DNA from 4 places in the Pseudomonas sp. Tul2A7 genome. Region 2 is predicted to be linked to each of the others. Evidence: predicted binding sites of a transcription regulator. Region 2 holds the regulator's gene; each other region holds the start of a gene.

Region 1 (7,984 bases), 3.2 Mb from region 2:
TGTAGATCAGGCTGGCGTATTTCGGCATCAACTCGTCTTTGAGGTGAGCGACTTCGCGGTCCAGGGTGATCGATTCGATGGCGCGGTGAGCGCGCAGCATGATGGTGCCGCCCGGGGTTTCATAGCAACCACGGGACTTCATGCCGACGTAACGGTTCTCGACGATGTCGAGACGGCCGATACCGTGAGCACCACCGATTTTGTTAAGCGTCGCCAGCACGGTGGCCGGAGTCATTTCGACGCCGTCCAGTGCAACGATGTCGCCGTTGCGGTAGGTCAGTTCCAGGTATTGCGCTTTATCAGGAGCGTTCTCCGGGGAGACGGTCCATTTCCACATGTCTTCTTCGTGCTCGGTCCAGGTATCTTCCAGCACGCCGCCTTCGTAGGAGATGTGCAGCAGGTTGGCGTCCATCGAGTACGGGGACTTCTTCTTGCCGTGACGCTCGATCGGGATCGCGTGCTTCTCGGCGTAGTCCATCAGCTTCTCGCGGGACAGCAGGTCCCACTCACGCCAAGGCGCGATCACTTTTACGCCTGGCTTGAGTGCGTAGGCACCCAGTTCGAAGCGCACCTGGTCGTTGCCCTTGCCGGTGGCGCCATGGGAAATGGCGTCAGCGCCGGTTTCGTTGGCGATTTCGATCAGACGTTTGGCGATCAGCGGACGTGCGATGGAAGTACCCAGCAGGTACTCGCCTTCGTAAACGGTGTTGGCGCGGAACATCGGGAACACGAAATCACGCACGAACTCTTCGCGCAGATCGTCGATGTAGATTTCTTTGACGCCCATGGCCTGAGCCTTGGCGCGGGCCGGCTCGACCTCTTCGCCTTGACCGAGATCAGCGGTGAAGGTCACCACTTCACAGTTATAAGTATCCTGCAGCCACTTGAGGATCACCGAAGTGTCCAGGCCGCCGGAATACGCCAGAACGACCTTGTTTACGTCCGCCATGCCATCACTCCACGGGGTTCTACGGAAAGCCGAGGAGTCTACCGCTCAAACGCGATAATTTACAGAGGCGCGACAGCTTAAGACGACAAAGCGACAGAATCTGTCGACAGCGCGACGATGACCGGCGGGTCAGGAAGTCGCTGCGGTGCTGGCTGGGGTGCTCGCCTGAGGCGCTGGAGCGGTGGTTGGCGCCACGCGTGCAAGCTTCACCGCAACTCGACGGTTCTTCGCCCGGTTGGCCGAATTGGTGTTCGGAACCAATGGGTATTGTTCACCGTGGAAACGTACTGTGATCTGCGATTCGGCGATGCCATTGGCCTTGAAGAAGTCGACCACTGCCAATGCTCGGCGGCGCGACAGTTCACGGTTGGTCAGGCGATTGCCGCTGTTGTCGGAATGGCCATCGAGTTCGATGTGATTGACCGTCGGATCGGCCTTCATGAATTCGAGCATCACTTGCAGCTTGGCCTTGGCGGCGGCATCGAGGTCAACGCCCTCGCCGGGGAAGCCGATCTGCGATTGCTTGATCTGGTCGAAATTCTGCGGCAGCAATTTCGCTACACAGGTCTGATAGTCGTTAAACGCCTTGCTGAATTTCACCGGCAATAAACGCACTTCCGAGACACGGCCATCGCCAGACGCACGACGTACAACCGGGCTGCGTCCGTCCAGCAGGCCGCTGATCAAACCGCCGGCCTGCGACTGCGAACTGCTGAACAGCACGTTGCCACTGCCGAGCCGGACGTTGCCCAGATTGATGTCACCACGCCCCGGCTGCCAAGGTGCAGCGGCCGCAAGCAACGTCGCCGAACCACCGCCAAGCATGGCGTTGTAGGCATTCAGACGGAAGATCGCCTGTTCGCCGGCCTTGCGCACGAACTCACCCGAGCCGAAATCAGTGATCGGTTGGGTCAGACGACATTCGAACTTGTCGCCGGCGACCGTCCACTCAATGTTCTCCAGACGGGTCTGGTACGTGAGCGCCATGGCCGGAAGGCTGGCAAACACACTGAGCAAGGCTAAATAACGCTGGCGCACGGGAGGCTCCATTGGCTTCTGAAACACAAAGACCGATTCACACTATGTTTACGGCATACCTACGGGATATCGGAAGGTTCCCGCAAAACTTGATAGCGAGTGCCTGCAAGAGTCTTTTCCGGTAGCATTCGCCTCAGTTTGACCCGCCTGGAAGCCCCTCATGTCCGACCGCCTGACCCTGCTGCGTCCCGACGACTGGCACATTCATCTTCGCGATGGTGCCGTGTTGACCAATACCGTTGCCGATGTTGCGCGCACTTTTGGTCGCGCCATCATCATGCCCAACCTGGTACCCCCGGTGCGCAACGCCGCTGAAGCCGACGGCTATCGCCAGCGGATTCTCGCTGCCCGCCCGGCCGGCAGTCGCTTTGAGCCGCTGATGGTGCTGTACCTCACCGACCGCACCCAGCCCGAAGAAATTCGTGAAGCCAAGGCCAGTGGTTTTGTCTACGCCGCCAAGCTGTACCCGGCCGGCGCGACCACCAACTCCGATTCCGGCGTGACCAGCATCGACAAGATTCTGCCGGCAATCGAAGCCATGGCAGAAGTCGGCATGCCGCTGTTGATCCACGGTGAAGTCACCCGTGGCGACGTCGATGTGTTCGACCGCGAAAAGATTTTCATCGATGAGCACATGCGTCGTGTGGTCGAGCGCTTCCCGACGCTGAAAGTGGTGTTCGAACACATCACCACCGGCGACGCCGTGCAGTTCGTCAACGAGGCTTCGGCCAACGTTGGCGCGACCATCACCGCGCATCACCTGCTCTACAACCGCAATCACATGCTGGTTGGCGGGATTCGGCCGCACTTCTATTGCCTGCCGATCCTCAAGCGCAATACGCATCAGGAAGCCCTGCTCGACGCCGCCACCAGTGGCAGCGCGAAGTTCTTCCTCGGCACCGATTCGGCGCCGCACGCCCAGCACGCCAAGGAAGCCGCTTGCGGTTGCGCCGGCTGCTACACCGCGTACGCCGCCATCGAGATGTACGCTGAAGCCTTCGAACAGCGTAACGCGCTGGACAAGCTCGAAGCCTTCGCCAGCCTCAACGGCCCGCGTTTCTACGGCCTGCCGGCGAACACCGATCGCATCACCCTGGTTCGTGAAGAATGGACTGCCCCGACCAGCCTGCCGTTTGGCGAGCTGACCGTTATCCCGCTGCGCGCCGGTGAAAAACTGCGCTGGCGCCTGCTGGAGGAACACGCGTGAGTGAAGACCATTTCGACGACGAACTGGACGGTCAAAGTGGTGGTGGCGGTTCCCGTCACCCGATGGCAGCACGCTTTCGCGGCTACCTGCCGGTTGTCGTCGACGTAGAAACCGGCGGCTTCAACTCGGCCACCGATGCGTTGCTGGAGATTGCTGCGACCACCATCGCCATGGATGAAAAGGGCTTTGTTTACCCCGATCACACCTACTTCTTCCGCGTTGAGCCGTTCGAAGGCGCCAACGTTGAAGCAGCAGCGCTGGAGTTCACCGGGATCAAGCTCGATCATCCGCTGCGCATGGCGGTCAGCGAAGAAACCGCGCTGACTGACATTTTCCGTGGTATCCGCAAGGCGCTGAAGGCCAATGGCTGCAAGCGCGCGATTCTGGTTGGTCACAACAGCAGCTTCGACCTTGGCTTCCTCAATGCCGCTGTCGCGCGACTGGACATGAAGCGCAACCCGTTCCACCCGTTCTCCAGCTTCGATACCGCGACGCTGGCCGGTCTGGCATACGGTCAAACCGTACTGGCGAAAGCCTGCCAGGCCGCCGACATCGATTTCGACGGTCGTGAGGCGCACTCGGCGCGTTACGACACCGAGAAGACCGCAGAGCTGTTCTGCGGCATCGTCAACCGCTGGAAACAGATGGGCGGCTGGGAAGATTTCGACGACTGATTGGAGGTCGTCGGGTAAATCCCGCGCATAAAAAAACCGGCCACTTGGGCCGGTTTTTTGTACCTCTACGTTGCGCCTTACAGGGCAGCAGCGTTCTCGGTCAGGTATGCAGCAACGCCTTCTGGCGAAGCGTTCATGCCTTTGTCGCCTTTCTTCCAGTTGGCAGGGCAGACTTCGCCGTGCTCTTCGTGGAATTGCAGAGCGTCGACCAGACGGATCAGCTCTTCCATGTTACGGCCCAGTGGCAGGTCGTTGATGATCTGCGAACGGACAACGCCTTTGTCGTCGATCAGGAACGCGCCACGGAAAGCTACGCCGCCTTCGGATTCAACGTCGTAAGCCTTGGCGATGTCGTGCTTCATGTCGGCAGCCATGGTGTATTTCACCTGGCCGATGCCGCCATTGTTCACTGGAGTGTTGCGCCATGCGTTGTGAGTGAAGTGCGAGTCGATCGACACAGCGATCACTTCAACGTTGCGTGCCTTGAAGTCAGCCATGCGGTTGTCCAGAGCGATCAGCTCGGACGGGCAGACGAAGGTGAAGTCCAGTGGGTAGAAGAACACCAGGCCGTATTTGCCTTTGATGGCCGAGGACAGGGTGAAGCTGTCAACGATCTCGCCATTGCCGAGTACGGCCGGGACGGTGAAGTCAGGGGCTTGTTTGCCTACGAGTACGCTCATTGATATCTCCTGGTGTAAAAACTTGAAGTTCAGGGTCCGCGCCAGCCTGCCACCCTCAGGCGACAGCCCTGTGACACGAACCCCCTTCGCAAGGGCCGACCATCATACACTGCGAATTTGGCCTGTCTTCAACGGTTTTTCAAAGCAGGCGCAGAACGACGCTGCATTTAAGGGGCCAGGCAAATCGCCAGCAAATACCGTTCGTCAGTCATGGCTGTTAATCAGCTGAAGCGTTCCGAAAGCACTTTGACAATCATTCTCGTTAACATTAAGATCCATCGCAATTGAGTCACAACCAGCGACGGTTCTCACTTATGTATGTTTGTCTCTGCACTGGCGTCACCGACGGACAGATCCGCGAAGCGATCTATGAAGGTTGCTGCAGCTATAAAGAAGTTCGCCAAGCCACCGGCGTCGCCAGCCAATGCGGCAAATGTGCCTGCCTTGCCAAGGAAGTCGTTCGCGAAACCCTGACCAAGCTGCAAACCGCCCAGGCCGCGATCCCCTATCCGGTAGAATTTACTGCTGCGTAATAACACCTCATTTCAAAGAACCGGACTTATGTCCGGTTTTTTTATGCCTGTAAATCAACTGCTTAGGCTCCAGACGCGGAACACAAACATTCTTATTCCGATTAATTTTCATATATTATTCAATAACTTAGGTTTGACACTTATAAGTGCGAAGCTCAAACTCTGGCGTATATACAGCTATTACAGGGCAGGACTCCGATCATGAAAGGCGACATTACAGTCATCCAGCATCTCAACAAGATCCTTGCCAATGAGCTGGTCGCGATCAATCAGTACTTCCTGCATGCGCGCATGTACGAAGATTGGGGTCTGAACAAGCTCGGCAAACACGAATACAAAGAATCCATCGACGAGATGAAACATGCGGACAAGCTGATCAAGCGCATCCTGTTCCTCGAAGGCCTGCCAAACGTGCAGGACTTGGGCAAGCTGCACATCGGCGAGCACACCAAGGAAATGCTGGAGTGCGACCTGCGTATCGAGAAGACCGGCCACGCTGACCTGAAGACCGCGATCGCGCATTGCGAAACCGTCGGTGACTTCGGTAGCCGTGAACTGCTCGAAGACATTCTCGAATCCGAAGAAGAACATATCGATTGGCTGGAAACCCAACTGGGCCTGATCGATAAGATCGGTCTTGAGAATTATCTGCAATCGCAGATGGGCGAAGAGTAAGTTAGCGCCCGCTAAACTCGAGACACTAAAAAGCCCCGCCCTCTTTCGAGGCGCGGGGCTTTTTATTGCCCGGATTGCGGTCAATACCGTAATCCCTGTGGGAGCCAGCCTGCTGGCGATAGCGTCATGTCAGCCGACAACGTAGTCAGCGGCAGAAAGCATTCGCGAGCAGGCTCGCTCCCACAAAAGCCGGATCAGGCTTCGGACTTGTTCGCCGCTGCCGCTTCAACAGCCGACTTGATGGTGCTTTGCAGCGAACCGTCTGCAAACATCTCGGTCATGATGTCGCTACCGCCGACCAATTCACCGCCGACCCACAGTTGCGGGAAAGTCGGCCAGTTGGCGTACTTCGGCAGGTTGGCGCGGATTTCCGGGTTCTGCAGGATGTCCACGTACGCAAACTTTTCGCCACACGCCATCACAGCCTGCGCAGCTTTCGCAGAGAAGCCACACTGTGGGGCATTCGGCGAGCCTTTCATGTAAAGCAGAATGGTGTTGTTGGCAATCTGCTCTTTAATCGTTTCGATGATATCCATGGAGCACCTCGGCTGAACTTTCCGACTCATGGGTCGGCACGGTGGCGCATTGTAACGGAATCCCGAGCGCCATGCTCGGTCTCCCCGACAGACTAGATCAAGCCGCCGCCACCGTCACCGGCACACCATTGAGCGCTGCGTTACCGGACAACTCGTCGAGCTGGCATTCATCGGTCAAGTCATTGGCACTTGACCCCGGCTGACCGCTGGCAATCGCCATTTGCACGCCCGGGCGCGCATGGCCCCAACCGTGCGGCAGGCTGACCACGCCTTTCATCATGTCGAGGCTGCCGAGTACTTCGACTTCGATTTGCCCGACCCGCGAACTGACGCGCACCAATTGACCATCGTTGAGACCACGACTGGCAAGGTCATCCGGGTGCATCAACAACTGGTGACGCGGCTTGCCCTTCACCAATCGGTGATAGTTGTGCATCCAGGAGTTGTTGCTGCGCACATGACGGCGGCCAATCATCAACAGCTCATCGGCGGCCGGTGCTTGCAATGCAGCGAAACGCGCGAGGTCAGCAAGGATCTCCGGCGGAGCGGCCTGTACATGCTGATCAGGCGTTTTCAGGCGCGGCGCCAGATTAGCTTTCAACGCCCCCAGATCAATACCGTGCGGATGATCAAACAGTGTCGCCAAAGACAGCTTTTGCTCAGACGCGTCACCGTACATGCCCATGCGCAGGCCCATGTCGATCATCTTCGCCGGTGGCATGGTCGGTTTCAGCTCCTTGCCGGTCTTCTCGGCAAACGCCTTGGCCAGGCCCACGAAGATCTCCCAGTCATGTAAAGCACCCTCAGGCTTGGCGAGGATCGCGCGGTTGAAGCGGGTGACGTTGCGCACCGCGAACAGATTGAAGGTGGTGTCGTAGTGATCGTTTTCCAGCGCCGAGGTCGACGGCAGGATCAGATCGGCGTAGCGCGTGGTTTCATTGATGTAAAGGTCGATGCTGACCATGAACTCCAGGCCGTCCAGCGCTTGCTCCAGTTGCCGCCCATTCGGCGTCGACAGCACCGGATTACCGGCGACGGTGATCAGCGCACGGATCTGGCCCTCGCCTTCGGTGAGCATCTCTTCGGCCAGCGCCGAAACCGGCAACTCGCCGCCGTATTCAGGACGTCCCGAGACACGGCTCTGCCATTTGTTGAAATGCCCGCCCGAGGTCGACGCCACCAGATCTACCGCAGGTTCGGTGCACAGCGCGCCGCCAACCCGGTCGAGGTTGCCGGTGACCAGATTGATCAACTGCACCACCCAATGGCACAACGTGCCAAAGGCCTGGGTCGAGACGCCCATGCGCCCATAACACACCGCACTCGGCGCAGCAGCGAAGTCACGCGCCAGCTGGCGGATCTGCTCGGCAGGCACGGCGCACAACGGACTCATGGTTTCAGCGGTAAACGCGGCGACTGCCGCGCGCACTTCACCCAGACCATCGACCGGCAGATGACTGTCGCGGGTCAGGCCTTCACTGAACAACGTGTTGAGCATGCCAAACAACAGCGCCGCATCGCCACCGGGACGCACGAACAGGTGCTGGTCAGCCATGGCCGCCGTCTCGCTGCGCCGTGGATCGACCACAACGACTTTACCGCCGCGCGCCTGGATTGCCTTTAAACGCTTCTCAACATCCGGCACGGTCATGATGCTGCCGTTGGAGGCCAGCGGATTACCGCCAAGGATCA
Region 2 (7,984 bases):
CCGATTGAACGGGACAGCGGTTCTGCGAGTGAGATTACCGAACTGCAACCGCATAGGTGGGCGCCCGTTTAATCGCGCAAGGTGTGTTGGGCGGACGCTTACTCTGATTGCCAAGTAGCCAAAGTTAAAAGGCGATTGGCGCCGTCTTCACTGGCCCCTTCGCGAGCAGGCGCGCTCACAGAGGATTGCATTTCACTCTGACATTTGGAATGCGATTCCCTGTGGGAGCGAGCCTGCTCGCGAAAGCGTCAGCCCAATCAGCAAAATCCTCAGTTGAACACCTCTGTTTCATCACACCGGCAAAAGTTGGAAAGCTTCTTGCAGTACCCCCCGTGAGCCCGCTCTGGGCGTCAAAAGTTTGCTTTAAAGGAACGGGGAAAACCGGTGGATCGCTCTCAGTTATTCAACACAGCTCGCTCGAATGTTGCCGACCTCAGTCGAGGCAATCTGGGCGTGCCGTTGTTGCTGCTGGTCATGTTGGCAATGATGATGTTGCCGATTCCGCCGTTCCTGCTCGACGTGTTCTTCACCTTCAACATCGCGCTGTCGATCGTCGTCCTGCTGGTCTGCGTGTATGCGCTGCGACCGCTGGATTTCGCCGTGTTCCCGACGATTCTGCTGGTCGCGACCTTGCTGCGGCTGGCGTTGAACGTGGCCTCGACGCGGGTGGTGATGCTCCACGGTCAGGACGGCCACGCCGCTGCCGGTAAGGTGATTCAGGCCTTCGGTGAAGTGGTGATCGGCGGTAACTACGTGGTCGGTATCGTGGTCTTCGCGATTTTGATGATCATCAACTTCGTCGTGGTGACCAAGGGTGCCGGGCGGATTTCCGAGGTGAGCGCGCGTTTCACCCTCGATGCGATGCCCGGCAAACAAATGGCGATCGACGCCGACCTCAACGCCGGTCTGATTGACCAGAACCAGGCCAAGGCGCGCCGCCAAGAAGTCGCCCAAGAGGCCGAGTTCTACGGTTCGATGGACGGTGCCAGCAAGTTCGTCCGTGGTGACGCCATCGCCGGCCTGCTGATTCTGTTCATCAACCTCATCGGCGGTATGGCCGTCGGTATCTTCCAGCACAACATGAGCTTCGCCGACGCCGGCAAGGTTTACGCCTTGCTGACCATCGGTGACGGTTTAGTGGCGCAATTGCCATCACTGTTGTTATCCACAGCAGCAGCGATCATGGTGACCCGTGCTTCCGGCTCGGAAGACATGGGCAAGCAAATCAATCGCCAGATGTTCGCCTCGCCGAAAGCGCTGGCGGTGGCGGCAGGGATGATGGCGGTCATGGGCCTGGTGCCGGGCATGCCGCACTTCTCGTTCCTGACCATGGCCGCGCTGGCCGCTGGTGGCGCGTACCTGTTCTGGAAGAAGCAGAACGTGGCCAAGGTCGTGGCGCTGGAAGAGGTCAAACGTCAGCAGGAGCTGCTGCCGTCGCCGGCCCGCGCCATGGAAACCAAGGAGCTGGGCTGGGATGACGTGACGCCGATCGACATGATCGGCCTGGAAGTCGGCTATCGCCTGATCCCGCTGGTGGACCGCAATCAGGGCGGGCAATTGCTGGCGCGGATCAAGGGCGTGCGCAAGAAGCTCTCGCAGGATCTGGGCTTCCTGATGCCCACTGTGCATATTCGTGACAACCTCGATCTGGCGCCCAGCGCCTATCGACTGACGCTGATGGGGGTGATCCTCGCCGAGGCCGAGATCTATCCGGATCGCGAACTGGCGATCAACCCGGGCCAGGTCTACGGCACGCTCAACGGGATCAACGCCAAAGATCCGGCTTTCGGCCTGGAGGCGGTGTGGATCGAAATCAGCCAGCGGGCCCAGGCACAATCGCTCGGTTACACCGTGGTCGACGCCAGCACCGTGGTCGCCACGCACTTGAACCAGATTCTGTACAAGCACTCCAGTGAGCTGATCGGCCACGAAGAAGTGCAGCAACTCATGCAATTGCTGGCCAAAAGCTCGCCGAAACTGGCTGAAGAGCTGGTGCCGGGCGTGGTCACGTTGTCGCAGTTGCTCAAAGTGCTGCAAGCGCTGCTCGCCGAACACGTGCCGGTGCGCGATATCCGCAGCATTGCCGAAGCCATCGCCAACAACGCCGCGAAGAGTCAAGATACCGCCGCGTTGGTCGCCGCTGTGCGCGTCGGCGTATCTCGCGCCATCGTCCAAAGCATTGTAGGCACTGAGTCCGAGCTGCCTGTGATCACCTTGGAACCAAGGTTGGAACAAATATTGCTCAATAGTCTGCAGAAGGCAGGACAAGGCTCGGAAGAGGGCGTTCTGCTGGAGCCAAGCATGGCCGAGAAGCTGCAGCGTTCGCTCATCGAAGCGGCGCAGCGTCAGGAAATGCAAGGTCAGCCGGTGATCCTTTTGGTCGCCGGCCCGATCCGCGCGATGCTCTCGCGCTTTGGCCGCCTCGCAGTCCCTGGATTGCATGTGCTGGCCTACCAGGAAATACCGGACAACAAGCAAGTGACCATCGTTGCGACAGTAGGGCCCAACGGCTGAGGTAGTGGTTTATGCAAGTTAAGCGTTTCTTTGCCGCCGATATGCGTCAGGCCATGAAGCTGGTTCGTGATGAGCTGGGCGCTGATGCCGCCATCATTGGCAACCGCCGCATTGCCGGCGGTGTCGAGCTGACGGCGGCACTGGATTACAAATTGTCGGCGCTGGCGCCACGGGTTCCGAACATGGAACTCGAAGACGAGCTGCGCAAGACCCAGTCGCGCATCGTCACCGCCCAGGCCGAGTTGAGCCTGCGTGGCGAAGCCGATGGCAATAGCAACCGCCAGATCTTCGCCGGCCTGCCGTTGACCGCTGGTTTGCCGCTGACTGCCGCTGAACCGCTGAGCGAGCCGACTTACGCCGCCCCGGCGCGTCCGGCCCCGGCGCCTGCGCAGTCTTCCGGCGGTGTTGATCCGCGCGCACTGGATTCGATGCGTTTTGAATTGAACAGCCTGCGCGAGCTGATGGAAGTTCAGCTCGGCACTCTGGCCTGGAATCAGCTGCAAGGCAGCCGTCCAGCGCAAGCCAATCTGTATCGTCGTCTGCAACGTATCGGTCTGTCCGGCCCGTTGTCGCGCGATCTGCTGGCGATGATCACTGATATCGAAGAACCCCGTCAGGCCTGGCGCATGTTGCTCGCACACCTGGCGCGGATGATTGCCGTGCCGGAAGTCGAGCCGCTGGAAGAGGGCGGTGTGATTGCCATGGTCGGCCCTGCCGGCATGGGCAAGACCACTACTCTCGCCAAGCTTGCCGCGCGTTATGTGCTGAAATACGGCGCGCAGAATGTCGCGCTGGTGAGCATGGACAGTTTCCGCATCGGCGCTCAGGAACAACTGAAGACGCTGGGCCGCATTCTCAATGTGCCGGTAACTCACGTCGATCCGGGCCAATCGCTGGTGCAGGCACTGGATCCACTGCTGCGCAAACGCGTGGTATTGATCGATACTGCCGGCCTGCAAGCCAGTGATCCGGCGCTGCGCATGCAGCTGGAAAGTCTGGCCGGACGTGGCATTCGTTCAAAAAATTATCTGGTCTTGGCAACCACCAGCCAGAAACAGGTTCTAACCGCCGCTTATCACAGTTACAAGCGTTGCGGGCTTGCCGGCTGCATCCTGACTAAACTGGATGAAACGGCCAGCCTTGGCGAAGTGTTGAGCCTGGCGATCAGTCATGAATTGCCGGTCGCGTACCTGACCGATGGCCCACGGATTCCGGATGATTTGCATCTGCCGCGCCGTCATCAACTGGTCAGTCGCGCCGTCAGCGTGCAAATGCAGGAAGAACCCAGCGAAGAAGCCATGGCTGACATGTTCGCTGATATCTATCACAGCCCGACCAAGCAGGTAGGCTGAGGTATTCATGAACAGTTTTTGTACCTACATCGATGGTCTGCCATGCATTGTTCCGGTTGTGAACGCGCAGCCAGTAATGTGGCCTCCGTCTATGCAAGACAAGGTAAAGAAATAACATGGGCAGCATGCATCCCGTACAGGTGATCGCGGTGACCGGCGGCAAAGGTGGCGTCGGCAAGACTAACGTGTCAGTGAACTTGTCGCTGGCGCTGGCAGAGCTTGGCCGTCGGGTCATGCTGCTGGACGCCGACCTCGGTCTGGCGAACGTTGACGTATTGTTGGGGCTGACCCCTAAACGCACGCTGGCCGACGTCATCGAAGGCCGTTGCGAGTTGCGCGACGTGCTGTTGCAAGGCCCCGGTGGCATCCGCATCGTCCCGGCCGCGTCCGGCACGCAAAGCATGGTGCACCTGAGCCCGGCGCAACACGCCGGTCTGATTCAGGCGTTCAGCGACATCGGCGACAATCTCGACGTACTGGTGATCGACACCGCTGCGGGTATTGGTGACTCGGTAGTCAGTTTTGTACGCGCCGCGCAGGAAGTGTTGCTGGTGGTCTGCGACGAGCCAACCTCGATCACCGACGCTTACGCGCTGATCAAACTGCTCAACCGCGATTACGGCATGAACCGCTTCCGCGTGCTGGCCAACATGGCGCAGAGCCCGCAGGAAGGGCGCAACCTGTTCGCCAAGTTGACCAAGGTCACGGACCGCTTCCTTGACGTCGCTCTACAATACGTCGGCGCCGTGCCTTACGACGAAAGCGTGCGTAAAGCGGTGCAGAAGCAGCGCGCGGTGTACGAAGCCTTTCCGCGTTCCAAGTGCGCACTGGCGTTCAAGGCGATCGCGCAGAAGGTCGACACCTGGCCGCTGCCCGCCAACCCGCGTGGCCACCTTGAGTTTTTCGTCGAGCGCCTCGTGCAGCAAACGGCAGGGCCCGTGCTATGACAGCAAGCGGTATGAACTACTACAAGAAGTCGGCACGTGACGCGCAGTACGAGTTGATCGAGCGTTACGCGCCACTGGTCAAACGCATTGCCTATCACTTGCTGGCACGCTTGCCGGCGAGTGTGCAGGTCGAAGACCTGATCCAGGCCGGGATGATCGGCCTGCTCGAAGTCTCGACCAAATATGACGCCAGCAAAGGCGCCAGTTTCGAAACGTACGCGGGCATACGAATCCGCGGCGCGATGCTCGACGAAGTGCGCAAAGGGGACTGGGCGCCACGCTCGGTTCACCGCAATACCCGGATGGTCAGCGACGCAATTCGCTCAATTGAAGCTAAAACCGGCCGTGATGCTAAAGATCACGAGGTTGCGGCCGAACTCCAATTGAGTCTCGACGATTACTACGGGATTTTGAATGACACTTTGGGCAGTCGCCTGTTCAGTTTCGACGACCTGTTGCAGGACGGCGAACACGAAGGGCTGCACGAGGATGGCGCGAGTGCTCATATGGAGCCGTCACGCGATCTGGAAGATGAACGCTTCCAGGCGGCGCTGGCGGACGCGATTGCCAATTTGCCGGAGCGTGAGCGACTGGTGTTGGCGCTGTACTACGACGAAGAGCTGAACCTCAAGGAGATCGGTGAAGTCCTTGGCGTCAGTGAATCGCGGGTCAGCCAGTTACACAGCCAGTGCGCGGCCCGTTTGCGGGGGCGTTTGGGGGAGTGGCGAGCGCGCTGAAGGCAGTGTGGGGACACTGCGAACGAGGCTGGTGCGGTGATGAACGGCACCGGTCTTGCTCTGTTGTGCTCCAGACAGTCTTTGAGTGCTGCGCCGATTGATTGAAGTGGCGCGTCCAGGTGCTGGGCGCGTTTAAGACTGCTTGGAGGTCGAATTGAACAAAGACATGAAAATCCTCATCGTTGATGACTTCTCAACGATGCGGCGGATCATCAAGAACCTGCTGCGTGATCTTGGGTTCACCAACACCGTCGAGGCTGACGATGGCGTGACTGCCATTCCAGTGCTCAACAGCGGAAGCATCGACTTTCTGGTAACGGACTGGAACATGCCGGGCATGACCGGTATCGACCTGCTGCGCCACGTGCGTGCCGATGAAAAGCTCAAGCACCTGCCAGTGCTGATGGTGACTGCAGAAGCCAAGCGCGAGCAGATCATCGAGGCCGCTCAGGCCGGTGTGAACGGCTACGTAGTCAAACCTTTCACGGCTCAGGCGTTGAAAGACAAAATCGAGAAGATTTTCGAACGCATCGGCTGATGAACGCGCGGGGGAGCTATGGAGCATAACGAATCTTCACAGGGCGATTTCGAGTCGACCCTGAAAAAACACGCGGTCGAACTGGTCGAAAGCCTTGAAAAAGGCAGGTTCGGCGACGCTGTGCAACTGATCCATGAGCTCAATCAGACCCGTGACCGTGGCCTGTACCAGGAAGTGGGCAAGCTCACACGTGAACTGCACAGTGCGATCGTCAACTTCCAGATCGACCCGAACATGCCGCAGGCCGAGGAAGTGTCGCAAATCACCGACGCCACCGAACGCCTGGGCTATGTGGTCAAGCTGACGGAAGCCGCGGCCAACCGCACCATGGATCTGGTGGAAAGCGCCACACCGGTGGTCAACAGTCTGGCTGATGAAGCGCAGACCTTGAGCGCCGATTGGGGTCGCTTCATGCGTCGCGAGGTCGGGGCTGAAGAGTTCCGTGAACTGGCGCGCCGGGTCGACGGTTTTCTGTCACGCAGCAGCACGGACAACCGTGCGGTGTCGAGCAATCTCAACGACATCCTGCTGGCCCAGGATTACCAGGACCTCACCGGTCAGGTGATCAAGCGTGTGACCCAGCTGGTCACCGAAGTCGAAAGCAATTTGCTCAAACTCGTGCTCATGGCCAGTCAGGTCGACCGCTTTGCGGGCATCGAACATGACCGCGCCGCGATGCTTGCAGAAAAAGATCCACAAAAACATCTCTCGCAGGGTGAAGGTCCGCAGATTCATGCCGATAAACGAGAAGACGTTGTGTCCGGTCAGGACGATGTGGACGATTTGTTATCCAGCCTCGGGTTCTAGAGTTTTGGAATTTTAGGTTTTTTGGGTTTTTAGACCTGTAGGAGCACCCCATTAATGAGCTTCGGCGCCGATGAAGAGATCCTTCAGGATTTCCTGGTTGAGGCCGGCGAGATTCTTGAGCAACTGTCCGAACAACTGGTCGAGCTGGAAAGCCGCCCGGATGACGCAGATCTGCTCAACGCAATTTTTCGCGGTTTCCACACTGTAAAAGGGGGCGCCGGCTTCCTTCAGCTCAATGAGCTGGTGGAGTGCTGTCACATCGCCGAAAACGTGTTCGACATCCTGCGCAAGGGTGAGCGTCGCGTTGATGCAGAACTGATGGACGTTGTCCTCGAAGCACTGGACGCGGTGAACAGCATGTTCACTGAGGTTCGTGAGCGTGCGCCGATCACCGCGGCCACCCCGGAACTGCTGGCCGCCCTGGCGCGTCTGGCCGAACCGCAATCGGCGGACGAAGCCCCGGCTTCGCCAGTGGCCGAGATGATCGAAGAACTGGTCGTCGAAGGCGACGCGTCGGGCGACATCACCGATAACGAATTCGAACAACTGCTGGACTCGCTGAACGCCGTCAAGGCTGAAGCTGAAGCCCCGGCCGCTGCTGCACCTGCGCAAACGGCCAATGAAGCCGCGAGCGATGAAATCACCGATGCCGAGTTCGAGTCGTTGCTTGATCAGTTGCACGGCAAGGGCCAGTTCGCGGTGGACGCGGTTGCACCAGCGGCGACAGCCCCTGCGGCGCCGGCCAAGGGCGACAGCTCCGACATCACCGACGACGAATTCGAAGCCCTGCTCGATCAGTTGCATGGTAAGGGCAACTTTGCCGTGGACGCGCTGGAGTCGGCGATTGCTTCGGCACCGGCGCCGGCTGCTCCAGCGGCCGCCGCTGCCGGCAGTGATCTGATCAGCGATCACGAGTTCGAATCGCTGCTCGACGAATTGCACGGTAAAGGCAAGTTCTCCGAAGTCGGCACCGCCGCTGCTGGCAGTGCTTCGACCGTCGCCACGCCTGCCGCCAAGGCACCGGCCGCTGCTGCAGCGCCCAAGCCTGCCGCCAAGCCTGAGCCAAAAGCCGAAGCGCCAAAACCGGCT
Region 3 (7,984 bases), 1.6 Mb from region 2:
GAGCGTCCGTGGCGGCGTTACCACGCAGAGCGTGGGAACGATCAGTCTGGAAAGATAGTTAGCCTGCTTTCTTTTATCTGACACCCAAGCCATGATGCGAACTCTCCCACCGCCGCCCGCGAACGAGTCCTCATGTCTGCGCAGCAACTGCCACCGCAAAGCTCCATGGCGATCACCCTGCAGATCGTTTCCATCGTGTTCTACACCTTTATTGCGTTCCTCTGCATCGGTCTGCCGATCGCCGTGTTGCCCGGCTACGTCCACGAGCAACTGGGTTTCAGCGCGTTGATTGCCGGGCTGGTGATCGGTTCACAATACTTGGCCACCCTGCTCAGCCGGCCGATGGCCGGGCGCATGTCGGATACGATCGGGACTAAACGGGCGATCATTTATGGCTTGTGGGGGATTGTCCTCAGCGGTTTGCTGACGCTGCTCTCCACGCTGTTGCAGGACTGGCCGCTGGCGAGCCTGATCATTCTGATTATCGGCCGTTTGCTGCTCGGTATCGCGCAGGGTTTGATCGGCGTCGGGACCATCAGTTGGTGCATGGGCCAGGTCGGCGTCGAACACACGGCGAAATCGATTGGCTGGAACGGCATCGCTTCCTATGGCGCGATTGCCATTGGTGCGCCGTTGGGCGTGGTGATGGTCGCCGATTACGGCTTCACCAGCCTCGGCATCGCGCTGGCCGTGCTGGCGGCCGGCGCACTACTGCTGATCCGCAATAAGCCTTCGGTGCCGGTGATACGCGGAGAACGGCTGCCGTTCTGGGCAGTGTTCGGGCGAATCGCCCCGTATGGCGCCAGCCTGACCCTGGCTTCAATAGGCTACGGCACGCTAACGACGTTCATCACCCTCTATTACCTCAACCGTGGCTGGACCGGCGCGGCGTATTGCCTGACGGTGTTTGGGGTGTGCTTCATCCTGTCACGGCTGATGTTTATCTCTGCGATCAGTCGCTTCGGCGGGTTCAGGTCCGCTATCGCCTGCATGACCATCGAAACCTTGGGGCTGGTGATGCTGTGGCTGGCGCCGTCGACCGCGTTCGCCTTGATCGGCGCGGGGCTGGCGGGGTTTGGCTTGTCGCTGGTGTATCCGGCGCTGGGCGTTGAGGCGATCAAACAAGTGCCAAGTTCCAGTCGCGGTTCAGGTCTCGGCGCCTACGCGGTGTTCTTCGATCTGGCGCTGGCGATTGCCGGACCGTTGATGGGCGCGGTGGCGTTGAATCTGGGGTATTCGTGGATATTCTTCAGTGCGGCGCTGTTGTCGGTGATCGGGCTGGGGTTGACCCTGCTGCTCCAGCGCCGGGCAACGACCTGAAGTCCGACGCGGCCCCCTGTAGGAGTGAGCCTGCTCGCGATAGCGGTGTGTCAGTCGACATAATCTTTTCTGATGAACCGCTATCGCGAGCAGGCTCACTCCTACAGGGGATTTGCGGGGTTATTGATCCGCGGTCTGCATACCGGCCCGGGTCGGTTTACCCAGCGTGTGCGAGAAGAACCGCCCCGCCTCTGAAATGAGGTTGCGATGAATATCCTCGCGATCCACCCCATCAGCATCGGTACACAACGCCGGCATCGCGCGAATCTGCTCTTCGTTGCACGGCGCCATAAAGACGAAGTGCCCTGCCCCGGCCAGTAATTTGAAATCCGGCGCCGTCGGCAGTTTGCGCGCCAGCGCCGCCGCGTTCTTGTCGAAGGCGACCAGTTTGTCGCCATCGCCGCTGTAAAGCAGCACCGGCACATGCACATCGGCCAAGGTGTGACGGCCGAACTTCAGGCTCAACGGCGCCATCAGCAGCAACGCGTGAACACGCGGATCGGCCACCGGTTGCAGATCATCCCGATCAACAATCAATTCACCCTGCGTGTTGCACGCATCACGATCATCCGGACGCTCCTGGCAATAACGCCGCAGGCGATCCAGATCCGGTTGCGCCCCGGACAGGATCAACGCCGTCTCGCCGCCCGCCGAATAACCGATCACCCCGACCTGATCGGCGTTGACGTACGGCGCGAGCATGCGGTCGCCAAGCGTCGCGGTGATCGCTTCGGAAATCTGGATCGGACGTCCGTAAAGATTGCTCAGGGTGCCCAGTCGGCTGTGGTCTTTGGAGTTGTCGCCGGGGTGAATCACCGCCACCACGACAAAGCCTTTGCGCGCCAGCGATGTCGCGAGATCGTGCAACGCCAGCGGCGTGCCGGTGTTGCCGTGGGAGAGCATCAGCATCGGAAAACGGCCGATGGCGACTTTTGTGTCTTCGCCAGCCTCGACGGAGTAACCCTCGAGCAGGCTCATGTGTTCACGGTCGCTGGAAGGATAGAAGGCAATCGCGCGCATCGGTTGCAGATCCAGCGGATCGAGGAACGTCATCTCGTGATAACCGACGCTCCACACCGGGTGTCGCCCAGGCGCAGCCTGCACTGAATTCAGGCCGCCGAGCAGGCAAATCAGTAACGCTGCACAAAGACGCATCATGGGATGCCCCACCCTGTTGTTACTCAATCGAAAGTTCCGTGGCGTTGCGGGCCAGAAACGCCGGGGATTGGGTGTTCCGGTACGACAATGCACTCAGACGCTGATTGTGTGACTGCATAACCTGGGCCAGATTATGTAACAGCCAGAAACAAAAAACTCCGTATTCGCCCCTTGCGGAACCAGAATACAGAGTTTTTTGGGGGTTACCTGAACATCAGCTGTTCTTTATGCAAGCCTTACGCGGCGGCGAACAATTGCTCGCTGATCTTCGCCTGCGCAGCAGTCATGGCGTTGTTGCGCACTTCTTCGCCATACGCCAGGCCTTCGGCACGGACGATTTCGATGTCGGTGATGCCGAGGAAGCCCAGTACCAGCTTCAGGTATTCTTCGTGAGCGATGCCGCTGGCCTGACCGGCATGGATACCGCCGGAAGTGGACACGATCACCACTTTCTTGCCACCGCACAGGCCTTCAGGGCCGGCTTCGGTGTAACGGAACGTTTGACCGGCGACGGCAACGCGGTCGATCCACGCTTTGAGCTGGGTCGGAACGGTGAAGTTGTACATCGGAGCCGCGATAACAACGGCGTCGGCGGCGATGAACTCGGCTAGGGTCGAAGCGCTCAGTTCGGCTTCGTGCTGTTGTGCGGCGTTACGCAGCTCAGCGGTGGTACCGGCGGCAACCAGGGTGGTCGACGAGAAGTGGCTGATGGCATCGGCGGCCAGGTCGCGATAGGTCACCACGGCGCTTGGCTCGGCGGCTTGCCAAGCTTTGACGACTTCGCCGCTCAACTGACGGGAAGCCGAGTTGTCGCCCAGAATGCTCGAATCGATATGCAGCAGTTTCATGTGGAATCTCCTGGAAGGAATCGCCGGTGGCGACGGAATGGAGACAATCCTACGCAAGAAACCAATGGATGATTAGCCGCCTGAAATGCGATAGTTTGTCCCACTGATAGAACAGTTGGATCTCCCTATGCAAGACCTCAACGATCTTTACTATTTCGCCAAAGTCGTCGAGGCCGGCGGTTTTGCCGCGGCCGGGCGTTTGCTGGGCATTCCCAAGTCACGGCTGTCGCGGCGCATTGCCGAACTGGAAGAACGCCTCGGCGCGCGTTTGCTGCAACGCACCACCCGGCAGTTGAACCTTACGGCGGTGGGCGAGCGTTATTTGCGTCACTGCCAGGCGATGTTGCTGGAAGCGGAGATGGCCGATGAGGCGGTGGCGAGCATGTCCAGCGAGCCGCGTGGACGTTTGCGGGTGTCATGCCCGACCGGTTTGGCGCATGAGATGCTGCCGTGGGTGATCAGCGAATTTCTCGGTAAATTCCCGCAGGTGCAACTTGAAGTCGTCTTGCTCAATCGCCGCGTCGATCTGGTCGGCGAAGGCTTTGATGTGGCGCTGCGCGTGCGTGAACACGGTGATGAGGATCCGTTGCTGGTCACCCGGCGCTTGCGTCAGGCGCAAATGGTCGTGGTGGCCAGTCCGGCGTTTTTGCAGGGCCACACGGTCAACCACCCGCAAGACCTGAAAAATCTGCCGGTGCTGGGTGCGCTGGAGGCGGATCGCATGGTGCATGTGCGTTTGCTCGATCAGCAGGGCCACAGTTTCGAACTGAACATGGAAGCCCGCCTGGGCATCGATGATTTTGTCGTACGCAAGGCCTGCGTTCTGGCCGGTCAGGGCTTTACCCTGTTGCCGATGATGTATTGCGAGGCGGAGCTGGAAAACGGCACGCTGGTGCAGATGCTGCCAGAGTGGTCATTGCCCGGCGGCTGGCTGCAAGCGGTGTATCCGCATCGACGCGGGGTGATGCCGGCGGTGCGCGCGTGGATCGATCATCTGGTCGAGTCGTTCAATGCCTGTGGGGAGCGGTTGTTATGAGCAAGGGAAAGATGAGCGAAGCCGATGTGGCAGCGTTCTGCCTGGCATTGCCGGGCGCTCGGGAAGATTACAAATGGGGTGGCGTGCGGGTGTTCTCGATTGCCGGCAACAAGATGTTTGCTTTGCAGGGGCTGCGCGGAGACTCGCTGGCGTTCAAGGTCGACAAGGATCTGTTTCTCGGCCATTGCGACCGCCCGGGGATTCATCCGGCGCCGTATCTGGCGCGGGCGCAGTGGATCATCATGCACCCGCCCTACCCGTTGGGTGCCGAGGAGTTGCAGGGGTTGTTGCAGCGTTCGCATCAACTGGTGGTGAGCAAGTTGCCGAAGAAAACCCAAATCGGTTTGTTGCTGTAACCCCAATCCCTGTAGGAGTGAGCCTGCTCGCGATAGCGGAGTGTCAGTTGGAATTTCTCTGACTGACACTCCGCTATCGCGAGCAGGCTCACTCCTACATAGGGAATTGCGGTGTATTCAGAACAGCGCCAGCAGATTCGAGCCAAGAAACAGCTGGTCGATCCAGAACACCTGATGCAACACCACAATCACCCAGAACAGAATCTGAAACGACACCTTGCGCGTCTTGTGCCGGAACACCTGCTGGGCGATCAACGCGCCCGGCCAGCCGCCGGCCAGTTCCACCGCATGCAGGATGTTCTCTGGCGTGCGCCAGGCATCCGTGCGCGCCTTGCGCTTGTCTGCCCAGTACATGAAGAACGCCAAGACGCTGACGACCCCGTAAGCCGCCAACGGCACCAGCGAAATCCCGCGCAGCCACATCGACACTGAGCCGAACAGCGGCAGCGCGCAGACGATCAGCAGAACCAGCAGTTTCAGCTTGAGGTTCTGGATGTGGTTGCCGCCCGAAGGTCGCCCTTCAGGCCGGCGTGCGCGGGAATCACTCATGGCCGGGCCGCCGCCCAGTCAACCCAGCCAAACTGCCAGGTCGCCAGAATCAGCAGACCGAAGACGATCCGATACCAGGCGAACGCCGCATAGCTGTGGCTGGCGATGAACTTGAGCAAACCGCGCACGGCGATCATGGCGAAGATGAATGCGGTGACAAACCCGATGGCGAACACCGGGAAGTCCGCCGGCACAAACAGGTGGCGATACTTGTAGCCCGAGTAGACCGCCGCACCGACCATGGTCGGCATGGCCAGAAAAAAAGAGAACTCGGTGGCGGTCTTGCGCGACAGGCCGAACAGCAAACCGCCAATGATCGTCGAGCCGGAACGCGAGGTGCCGGGGATCATCGCCAGACACTGGGCGAAGCCGACCTTCAAGGCATCTTTCCAGGTGATCTCGTCGACCGTTTCGGCGTGCACTTCATGCTGACGCTTTTCCGCCCACAACATGATGATGCCGCCCACCACCAGCGCGGCCGCGACGGTAATCGGGTTGAACAGGTATTCGTGGATCAGGTCGGCAAAGATCACGCCCAGCACCACCGCGGGCAGAAACGCGATCAGCAGGTTGGCGGTGAAACGCCGTGCACTGGGCTGCGTCGGCAAACCGATGACCACATCGAAGATCTTGCGTCGAAACTCCCAGACCACCGCGAGGATCGCGCCGAGCTGGATGATGATATTGAACGCCATGGCCCGTTCGCCGCCGAACTCGAGCAAGTCGGCAACAATGATCTGGTGTCCGGTACTGGAAATGGGCAAAAACTCCGTCAGCCCCTCTACAACTCCTAGTATCAGTGCCTGCAAGGCCGTCCAAAGATCCATCAATCCCCCAAAGAGCGATGCGCGTCGGCATGCCCCGATAGTATTTTTTTTCGTTCACTGCGATCAGCGTAGCTGGTTATGGCTGTACCGATTCCGCGCGCACAGGATCCACACGAAACGGTCAAAATTCCGTGAAATATCAATTTGGATTCAGGTTTTCACGCGCGGGGCCGAAATCCTAACAGACAAGCCTTAATAGCGCTGCCGCGTTATACGACTTGGGTCGCGTATGCCCGCTCACGAAATCGTGGTTGGATGCTGGCGGTCGTTTATTACAAGAAAAAGAATCCGGAGTGACAGCGTTATGAACAGCTTGCGCAGCGTGTCGATCAGCCGACGCTTGTGGCTCATCTTGATTGTGGCGGTGGTCATGTTGCTGACCTTGGGCGTGTTGATGCTCAAGCAGATCCACGACGATCTCTATCACGCCAAGGCCCAGAAAACCCAGCACGTGGTACAGACGGCCAGCGGCCTGCTGACCTATTACCACGACCTCGAAACCGCTGGCACCCTCAGCAAAGACGCCGCGCAGAAACAGGCCCTCACCGCCATTCGGGGTCTGCGCTACGACCAGAGCGATTATTTCTGGATCAACGACCTCACGCCCGTGATGGTCATGCACCCGACCAACCCCAAACTCGAAGGGCAGAACCTTTCGGCGATCCGCGATCCGGACGGTTTTGCGGTGTTCAACGAAATGGTTGCCATCGCCAAGGCCAAAGGCGCCGGCATGGTCGACTATCGTTGGCCAAAACCGGGCGCCAGCGAGCCGGTAGCCAAGACTTCCTACGTCAAACTGTTCGAACCGTGGGGCTGGGTGCTTGGCTCCGGGGTTTACGTCGATGACGTACAGGCGGAGTTCCAGGGTCAGGTGATCAAAGCCACGGTCATCGGCCTGGCGATTGCGCTGATCATGGCGTTGCTGGTGATCCTGATCGCGCGCAGCATCGTCCGTCCGCTACAGGAAACCGTGAACGCCATGGCCAACATTGCCAGCGGTGAAAGCGACCTGACCCGCAGCCTCGATACCCATGGCAAGGATGAAGTCACCGAGCTTGCGCATCACTTCAATGCCTTTACCGCCAAACTGCGTCGCGTGATCGGTGATCTGCAGGTGTCGGCCAGTGCGCTGGGCCAGTCGTCCAGCGAACTGGGCAACGACGCCTCGCAGGCCCAGCAACGCAGCCAGCAGCAATCGCAGCAGATGGAGCTGGTGGCCACGGCGATCAACGAAGTGACCTATGGCGTGCAAGATGTGGCGAAGAACGCCGAGCATGCCGCCGCCGAAATGCGTGACGCCGAAGCGCAGGCGCAACAGGGCCAGATCAACATCGATGGCAGCTTGCAGCAGATCGACAAACTGTCCGGCACCATTGATCAAGCCGTTGAAGTGATTCGCACCCTGGCTGCCGAAAGCACCCAGATTGGCAGCGTATTGGAAGTGATCCGCTCGATTGCCGAGCAGACCAACCTGCTCGCGCTCAACGCCGCGATCGAAGCAGCCCGGGCCGGTGAACAAGGTCGCGGCTTTGCCGTGGTGGCGGACGAAGTGCGCTTGTTGGCGCAGCGGACGCAGAAATCGACTGCGGAAATCCAGTCGATGATCGAACGCTTGCAGAACCATTCCGAAGCCGCCGTTAAGGTAATCGGCGACAGCAGCAAAGCGTCGCAATTGACCATCGAGCAAGCGGGACTGGCCGGGGCGAGTCTGAATGCCATTGGCCAGGCGTTGCGCAATCTCAACGGCCTGAATGCGTCGATTGCCAGCGCTACGTTGCAACAGGCGCATGTGGTCGAGGACATCAATCAGAACGTCACTCAAGCGGCCGGCCTCTCGCACAGTACTGCAATCGCGGCCGAGCAGTCGAGTGCGGCCAGCCTGCGCCTCGG
Region 4 (7,984 bases), 1.2 Mb from region 2:
TGGTTCGTGCTCGCGAAAACTGGCGGGCACACTATCAAGGCGAAAAAAAGATAGCTGTAGGGATAATCTTCAAAACCGGAAGGACTTTTCCTTTACAACAACCTGCCGTTCAACAGGCGTAAAAAAGCCGCGATCAACGCGGCTTTTTCACATCCACCCCGCCCTACTTCGGCTCAGGCTTCTGAAACGCATACAGATGCTGACGCACAATCCCGCCCGGCAATTCCTTGCCAAACACGCCATAACGTACCGGCCATTCCTTCGGCGGCAGCTTGAAGGTGCCGAAGAGCATGTCCACCAGCGGAGTGTGGATCGCGTAGTTCTTGTAGATGTAGTCCTTGTGCCGGGCGTGGTGCCAATGGTGGTAGCGCGGCAGGACGATCAGGTAGTTCAGCCAGCCGCCGTTGATCCGCACGTTGGCGTGCGCCAGTACGGCCTGGACGCCGACCAGAATCACGTAGGCATTCAACGCCTGCGGCGCGAAGCCCAGCAGCATCAGCGGCACCAGCACGCCGGTGCGGGTCAGGAGGATTTCGATGAAGTGCACGCGTGATCCGGCGAGCCAGTCCATGTGCGTGCTGGAGTGATGCACGGCATGGATGCGCCACAGAAATGGCACGACGTGATAGAGCCGGTGCAACCAGTACTGGCCCAGATCCGCCACCAGTATCGCGAGCAGGAACTGCACTACCAGCGGCAAGCTCTGTACGCTGGCCTGCAAGCCCGGCGACACCGCCCACCCGGCGATGTAGCTCGACGAGGCGGTGATGAAAATCAGGATGAACTGCACCAGCATGTGGCTGACGAAAAAGTAGGTCAGGTCGGTACGCCAGTGCGGGCGCAGGATGTTCTGCTCGGGGTCTTTGGAGTAAAGCTTTTCCAGCGGAATAAACACGATGGCCGAGATCAGCAGCGCCAGGACAAACCAGTCGAGACCGAGCGAGTACGGGGTCTGCCCGATCTCGCTGACCTGCACATTGGTGCCGCCGAGAACCACTGCCAGCCCTGACGCGACCAGACCAGTGATACCCAGGCGTTTACGCTTGTTGAGCAGGATGTTCAGGGTGCCGAGGCTGAACGACAGCACCAGCCCGAGCAACAGGGTGGTACGGGCGAATTGCTCGTCGTAGACCTTGCGCAGTTCGGCCGTGGTCAACCATTCGGGAAACAGGAAGCAGAACACCGCCAGCAGGCTCAACAGCCCGAGCGTGGCCGAGATGTAGCCACTGACCCGGCCCTCGCCGAATTTGAAGGGGGCGTTGCCGTGCCGCTGAAAATAGGCTCTGAGTCTTTCCATAACTGATCTTCCGTGATTGCGAAAACTGCGACTGGTCAATGCGACGCAGGCAGGCACAAAAAAGCCACGGTAACCGTGGCTTTTTTGTGGGTCACTGTTTCGGCGCGGGGGCCGGTGCAGTAGCCGGTGGAGCTGTCGGCGCGGGCGCCGCACTGCCCGGTTCGGCCGGTTTCGGCGCGGCGTCGTCAAACAGGTTGAGCCGTTCGCGCAACTCGTGCGCCGGCACCGGTTGCTGATCCGCCGGTAGCGCGTTGGGGTCGACCGGCGTTGCCGGAGCGGCGCCGTTATGACTCTCATCGGCCGGTTTCGCCGGATCCGCACCTTGCGAACCTTCGATCGCGGCTTGCGCCTTTTTGGTCAGCACGACGATGTCGATGCGGCGGTTGACCGGGTTGAACGGGTTTTCCTTATCGAACAATGCCGACGAGGCATAACCGACAACCCGCGCTACTTGCGCATCCGGATAGCTGCCGGCGATCAACGCACGGCGAGCAGCGTTGGCGCGGTTGGCCGACAGCTCCCAGTTACCAAAATCGCCGGTGCCGGTGTACGGCTTGGCGTCAGTGTGGCCGCTGATGCTGATCTTGTTCGGCACCGCTTTGATGGTGTCGGCCATGGCCAGCAGGATGTCTTCGAAGTACGGTTTCAAGCGTGCAGAACCGGAGTCGAACATCGGCCGGTTTTCCGCGTCCATGATCTGGATGCGCAAGCCGTTCGGCGTGATCTCGAAGAGGATCTGATCCTTGAATTTCTGCAGTTGCGGGTTCTCGTCGACCTTGTTCTGCAGTTCTTGCAGGAGCAGCTCAAGACGTTCCTTCTCGACCTGCTCGGCCATGCCTTCAACCTGTTCGGTGTCGACCGTGACCTTGTCCGGTTGCGGCTGCGACTTCACTTCCGGGTTGAGGGTGTTTTCCGGCGCCAGGGTCGGCGTGCCGCCCAGGTCGATGATGTACGGCGTGCCGCTTTCGGAGAAGCCGACCGGGTCCTTGAAGTAACCGGCGATGGCGATCTTCTGCTCAGGCGTCGCGGTGGACAGCAGCCACAACACCAGGAAGAACGCCATCATCGCCGTGGCGAAGTCGGCGAAGGCGATTTTCCACGCCCCGCCGTGATGCCCGCCGGCTATGCGCTTGACGCGCTTGATGATAATCGGCTGATTATTTTCCATTTCTTAGCGACCGCGAACGGCTTGTTCCAGCTCGGCAAAGCTTGGACGGTGGGCCGGGTACAGCACCTTGCGACCAAACTCGACTGCCAGCGATGGCGGCATGCCGGAAGCCGAAGCCACCAACGAAGCCTTGATGGCTTCATAGACGTTCAATTCTTCCTTGGCATCGTGGGCCAGGGAATGCGCCAGCGGGCCGAAGAAACCGTACGCCGCGAGAATACCGAAGAAGGTACCGACCAGTGCGGCACCCACGTGCAGGCCGATGGACTTCTGATCGCCTTCACCCAGCGAGGCCATGGTCACCACGATACCGAGTACCGCCGCGACGATACCGAAACCGGGCATGGCGTCGGCGATGCCGTTCACCGCGTGGGATGGGTGTTCGAGGTCTTCTTTCAGGCTGTACAGTTCCATGTCGAACAAGCCTTCCAGCTCGTGCGGGGCCATGTTGCCGGACGACATGATGCGCAGGTAATCGCAGATGAACGCGGTCATGCGTTCGTCTTTGAGCACTGCCGGGTACTTGGCGAAAATCGGGCTCGCGGCGGCATCTTCGATGTCGCCCTCGATGGCCATCATGCCTTCGCGGCGGCTCTTGTTGAGGATCTCGTAAATCAGCCCGAGCACTTCCAGATAGAACGTGTGGCTGAAGCGCGAACTGAACATGCTCAGGGATTTCTTGAGCACGTGCATGGTCATGTAGCCAGGGTTGGCCTGCAGGAATGCACCGAGTGCAGCACCACCGATGATCAACACCTCGAAAGGCTGGATCAGGGCGGCAATCTTGCCGTGGGAGAGCACGTATCCGCCGAGCACGCTCGCGAATACGACGATGATGCCGATAATTTTAGCCATAGGTAGAAAGTACTTATTTAAGTCGGGTTCAAGGTCATATTCGGAAGTTAAAAAATCTCTTCTTCTACTTATCGGCAAAACTGCGCCAGACTATAGCCAGTTCAGGCGAAAAGCCAATTTAGCCCATGCCGGGCGCGTCTACAGTCAGTGAAGATCCCGTCCAGACATGGCTAATGAAACGAACGTCCCACACGCAAAACCGACCACCCTCGACGGCTGGGTAAAGTTGCTCGATGGCGTGCGACTGCCCGTGCCGCAAGAGTCTCACGACAAGGTTTGTCGGGCGATCCGCGACAATCGCAGCTCGTTGCGTGACATCGCCGACCTGATGCAGGACAGCCCGGCATTGGCCTTGAGCATCATCCGTGAGGCGAATCGTCACACCCACGGCACCATGGCCGCGCCGGCGGAAAATCTTGAGGTGGCGATCAACCGTCTGGGCCTTGCCCGCACCGAAGAATTGCTCGCGCGCCTGCCCGCCGAACCGCAGATGCAAATCCCCAAGGCCCTGCGCCAGTTGCAGATGATCAGCCAGCACGCAACGCAACAGGCCAACGGTTTTTTCGCCAGTCGCCTGGCGCGGCTGTGGCAAGACATTCATTGGGGCAGCCTGTTGTTTCTGTCGCCGCTGTGGCCATTGGCGCTGACTTATCCGCAACTGCTTGAGGAATGGGAGCTGCGGGTTATCCACAAGGGCGAGTCGGCCCGCACCGTCGAAAAGCAATTGTTCGGCGTGCGCCTGCTGAAAATTGCCGAGGCACTGGTGCAGGCCTGGCATCTGCCGATCTGGGTGCAGCAGGGCTACAAACTGCTGCTCAGTGAACAGCGCGAACTGGTGAAAGTGCTGCGCATCGCCCGCGACAGCGAGCATCCGTTACGCCAGCAGAATCGTCTAGATGATGATCCGACCCTGCGCCGCTGGCTCAATCAGCCGGCCAACACCGTACTGCTGGCCAACGGTCTGGCGCTGTCGGCGCAACAGGCCTGGGACAGTCCGCACAGCGAACGCTGGCAGTACCTGACCAGCCTTTATCTGCAAATCTCGATGGACGAAGTGCAGCAACAGTTGCACCAACAAGCCGCCAACAGCGCCCGTCAACACGCGATGCCGGATCTGTGGCACCCGGCCGTTTCGCTGTTGTGGCCGTGGGGCACCCGTCGTTTACCCCCCGGCCTGTTGCCCGCCGCCGCGCCGACAGCTGAGGACTTGGGCCAATGGCGCAAGCAATGCGCCGAATTGCTGGCAGAACCGAGCCGTTTCACCAATGCGATGAGCCTGACCGTCGCCGCGCGCGATGCCCTGGCCGCCAGCGGCATGCGCCGGGTGATGATCCTGATGGCCGACCGCAGCCAATCCAGTCTGCGTGTGCAGCAAATCTATGGTTTGCCGAAAGAAGCCGCTGCACTGACTTTTGCCGTCAGCCAAAGTAGCGTGCTGCAACGTTTACTCGCGCAACAAGCGCAGGTGCGCATCAACCCGGACAACAATGCACAGTTCTCCGCCCTGTTGCCGCCGAGCTTGCGCACGCTGTTTCGTGGCGAGCATCTGTTCCTGCGCTCACTGGTCAATAACGGCCGGGTCATCATGATTGTGGTGGCCGATCAGGGCGGCGGACCCTTCGCCGACATCACCGTACAAGCCTTTGGCAAAACCGCGCAGTGCATCGAAAAGGCCCTGCACAGCTTTAGCAGCCGTGGCCGATGAGGCTGCGCTACAATCCTCCCCTTTGTGCTCTGGAGACCTCACATGTCTGACTTCTCTGGCTTGCCGCTCGTCATCGAACCGAGCGACTTGCTCCCGCGTCTCGAGTCGGGCGAACTGATTCTGGTGGATCTGACCAGTGCTGCCCGCTACACCGAAGGTCATCTTCCCGGCGCACGTTTTGTCGACCCGAAGCGCACCCAGCTCGGCCAGCCGCCGGCGCCGGGCCTGCTGCCGGCCAAAGCCGATCTGGAAGCGTTGTTCGGCGAGTTGGGCCATCGCCAGGATGCGGTCTACGTGGTCTATGACGATGAAGGCGGCGGCTGGGCCGGACGTTTCATCTGGCTGCTCGACGTCATCGGTCACGACAAGTACCACTATATAGACGGTGGTCTGCCGGCGTGGCTGGCAGATGGCATGCCGATGTCGATCCAGGTACCACCAGCGGTTGGCGGCCCGATTGCGCTGACTTTGCACGACGAGCCGACTGCCACGCGCGAATATTTGCAAAGCCGTCTCGGTGCTGCCGATCTGGCGATCTGGGATGCGCGCGGGCCGCTGGAGTATTCCGGCGAGAAAGTCCTGGCCGCCAAGGCCGGGCACATCCCCGGCGCGGTCAACTTCGAATGGACAGCGGGCATGGACAAGGCCCGTCAGCTGCGCATTCGCACGGACATGCCGCAGATCCTCGAAGACCTCGGGATCACCAAGGACAAAGAAATCATTACCCACTGCCAGACCCATCACCGGTCGGGCTTCACTTATCTGGTGGCCAAGTCCCTCGGTTATCCGCGGGTCAAGGGCTACGCCGGTTCCTGGGGCGAATGGGGCAACCACCCTGACACGCCTGTCGAGATTCAAGGTTTTTAAGGACAACTAATGAAAGAGCGTCTGTTTATCCTCAGTCAGTACCTGCTGCCTCATCACCTGCTGTCGCGCCTGGCCGGCTGCATTGCCGAGTGCCGCGTGCGCTGGTTCAAGAATGCCTTTACCCAATGGTTCGCCAAGCGTTATCAGGTGGACATGTCGCAAGCGCTGGTCGAAGACCTGACCGCTTACGAGCACTTCAACGCCTTCTTCACCCGTGCCCTGAAAGACGGCGCGCGTCCGCTGGACGAAACCCCGGGCGCGATCCTCAGCCCGGCCGACGGTGCGGTCAGCCAACTCGGCCCGATCGAGCACGGTCGCGTGTTCCAGGCCAAGGGCCACAGCTTCAGCGTGCTGGAACTGCTCGGCGGTGACGCGGCCAATGCGGCGCCGTTCATGGGCGGCGACTTTGCCACCATTTACCTGTCGCCCAAGGACTACCACCGCGTGCACATGCCGCTGGCCGGCACCCTGCGCGAGATGGTCTACATCCCGGGCCGGATTTTCTCGGTGAATCAGACCACCGCTGAAAACGTGCCGGAGCTGTTCGCGCGCAACGAGCGTGTAGCGTGCATCTTCGACACCGAGCGCGGCCCGATGGCCGTGGTGCTGGTTGGCGCAATGATCGTCGCTTCGATCGAAACCGTGTGGGCCGGTCTGGTCACCCCGCCGAAGCGCGAACTGAAAACCTTCCGCTACGACGAAGCCGCCCGCGCGCCGATCCATCTGGAAAAAGGCGCTGAACTGGGTCGCTTCAAGCTGGGTTCGACGGCGATCGTGCTGTTCGGCCCGGATCAGGTGAAATGGGCTGAAGAACTGGTCGCCGGTTCGCCAGTGCAGATGGGCCAAGGCCTGGCGCTGCCAAAAGCCTGATTGACCGTTGCGGGAGTCGCCTCAGGCGCTCCCGCAGATTGCGTTATTTGCTGCTATGGTTTTTGGCATGAGCCAGACCAATGCCCTGCCGCCCCTTCACGCGCCAACCCCGTCGCAAACGCGCCTGTCGTTTTGCGAAGCGACTCCGCGCGACCTCAAGCGCTGGATCGCCGACCTGCCCAAAGCCAACATCGGCGAAACCGCCCGCCAGTTGTATCAAGCCTTGGGTGAACTCAACCAATTGCTCACACCCAGCGACAATCGCCTCAATCTGCTGGAGCTGCTGCGGCCCGAGGTGTATTTCGTCTGCCTGCATCTGGAGCGGCACTTCCTGCATCAGGCAATCATGCTCGACGAGCGGTCGCGCAAGATCAGCAATCTCTGTCAGGCCCTGCAAAGCCATCTGGCCATCGGCTACAAACAGATCGTGCTGCGAATTGCGCCAAAGTACCGCAAGGACCGCGCAGCATTGGTCAGTATGGCTCTGCAGCGAGCAGCCCATGCACTCAAAGGCCAACTGCTGCGCGCCACGCAGCTGTATAGCTCGCCGCCGGAACATGTCTGGTTCGAACTGCATCAGCTGTATCGCAGCGCCGCTGAACTGCAACTGCAACACCGCGCCGTGCATGACGACTTGGCCAGCCTCACGACAGAGCTGAGCCTGGAGCAGACCTACATCGCCGCGCTCTTACTGGGCAGCGCTCGTTGCAATCAGTTGCGACAAAACCAGATCGCGCGGCTGGCCGACGTGTTAGAGCCGTGGAGCGCGCGACTCAAGCTGCATCCCGCAAGCCCGGACGCCGGCTTGCTGGCGATCAGTGCAGAACTGGATGTCGGCCCACGCTATCGCAGCATGTTTCGCAGCGAGCAACAACGCGGATTGCTCGGTTTCGATCCGCAACCGCTGGTGAATGCCATCGAAGCGCATTTGCTGCATCAGGACACTTCGGCGCCGCTGCCCGTCCCGGCCGGGCTGAGCTTCGATACCTTGCAACACCTGCACGCCAGCTGGGGGCAAGCGGCTGAACGCAGTTTTCAGCGCACCGTTGGCCAAGGCCATCTGACCGTGTGCGTGGGCATGAGCGCCCTGCACTTCTACCTCGGCGGCGAGCGCAGTTTCAGCGAACTGCTCAAGCTTCCCGGGGCGCGCTCGGCGAATTTCAGCAGTACCGTCGCCAAAGGCGAAAAGGACAGTTGGAGTCAGGCCTTCGACGCAGCACCG

Evidence for each region. The regulator FliA, encoded in region 2, starts transcription of late flagellar genes. The targets are predictions, from matches to a motif close to CTAAAGTTTNNNNNNNNNNNGCCGNTAA.
Region 1: ACOYXJ_RS15585 (flagellar protein MotY) is a predicted target of FliA. The motif match lies at 2,054-2,081, and genes of this name have one in related genera.
Region 3: ACOYXJ_RS23535 (methyl-accepting chemotaxis protein) is a predicted target of FliA. The motif match lies at 6,244-6,271, and genes of this name have one in related genera.
Region 4: motA (flagellar motor stator protein MotA) is a predicted target of FliA. The motif match lies at 3,389-3,416, and genes of this name have one in related genera.

What each region holds. Positions count from the first base shown of each region.
Region 1 covers NZ_CP186499.1:3,450,044-3,458,027, reverse strand. The annotation lists gene ACOYXJ_RS15590 (argininosuccinate synthase) at 1-949, opposite strand, end outside; gene ACOYXJ_RS15585 (flagellar protein MotY) at 1,079-1,987, opposite strand; gene pyrC (dihydroorotase) at 2,148-3,194, shown strand; gene rnt (ribonuclease T) at 3,191-3,868, shown strand; gene ACOYXJ_RS15570 (peroxiredoxin) at 3,946-4,548, opposite strand; gene ACOYXJ_RS15565 (bacterioferritin-associated ferredoxin) at 4,863-5,081, shown strand; gene bfr (bacterioferritin) at 5,283-5,756, shown strand; gene grxD (Grx4 family monothiol glutaredoxin) at 5,951-6,292, opposite strand; gene ACOYXJ_RS15550 (molybdopterin oxidoreductase family protein) at 6,390-7,984, opposite strand, start outside.
Region 2 covers NZ_CP186499.1:247,941-255,924, reverse strand. The annotation lists gene flhA (flagellar biosynthesis protein FlhA) at 385-2,514, shown strand; gene flhF (flagellar biosynthesis protein FlhF) at 2,526-3,866, shown strand; gene fleN (flagellar synthesis regulator FleN) at 3,983-4,813, shown strand; gene fliA (RNA polymerase sigma factor FliA) at 4,810-5,550, shown strand; gene ACOYXJ_RS01245 (chemotaxis response regulator CheY) at 5,717-6,088, shown strand; gene ACOYXJ_RS01240 (protein phosphatase CheZ) at 6,107-6,895, shown strand; gene ACOYXJ_RS01235 (chemotaxis protein CheA) at 6,950-7,984, shown strand, end outside.
Region 3 covers NZ_CP186499.1:5,260,204-5,268,187, reverse strand. The annotation lists gene ACOYXJ_RS23570 (MFS transporter) at 133-1,320, shown strand; gene ACOYXJ_RS23565 (alpha/beta hydrolase family protein) at 1,441-2,478, opposite strand; gene ACOYXJ_RS23560 (FMN-dependent NADH-azoreductase) at 2,715-3,326, opposite strand; gene ACOYXJ_RS23555 (LysR substrate-binding domain-containing protein) at 3,454-4,362, shown strand; gene ACOYXJ_RS23550 (MmcQ/YjbR family DNA-binding protein) at 4,359-4,718, shown strand; gene ACOYXJ_RS23545 (DUF1294 domain-containing protein) at 4,836-5,267, opposite strand; gene ACOYXJ_RS23540 (undecaprenyl-diphosphate phosphatase) at 5,264-6,094, opposite strand; gene ACOYXJ_RS23535 (methyl-accepting chemotaxis protein) at 6,399-7,984, shown strand, end outside.
Region 4 covers NZ_CP186499.1:1,493,750-1,501,733, forward strand. The annotation lists gene ACOYXJ_RS06755 (sterol desaturase family protein) at 164-1,297, opposite strand; gene motB (flagellar motor protein MotB) at 1,389-2,465, opposite strand; gene motA (flagellar motor stator protein MotA) at 2,469-3,320, opposite strand; gene ACOYXJ_RS06770 (HDOD domain-containing protein) at 3,487-5,025, shown strand; gene rhdA (thiosulfate sulfurtransferase) at 5,068-5,892, shown strand; gene asd (archaetidylserine decarboxylase) at 5,902-6,762, shown strand; gene ACOYXJ_RS06785 (molecular chaperone) at 6,830-7,984, shown strand, end outside.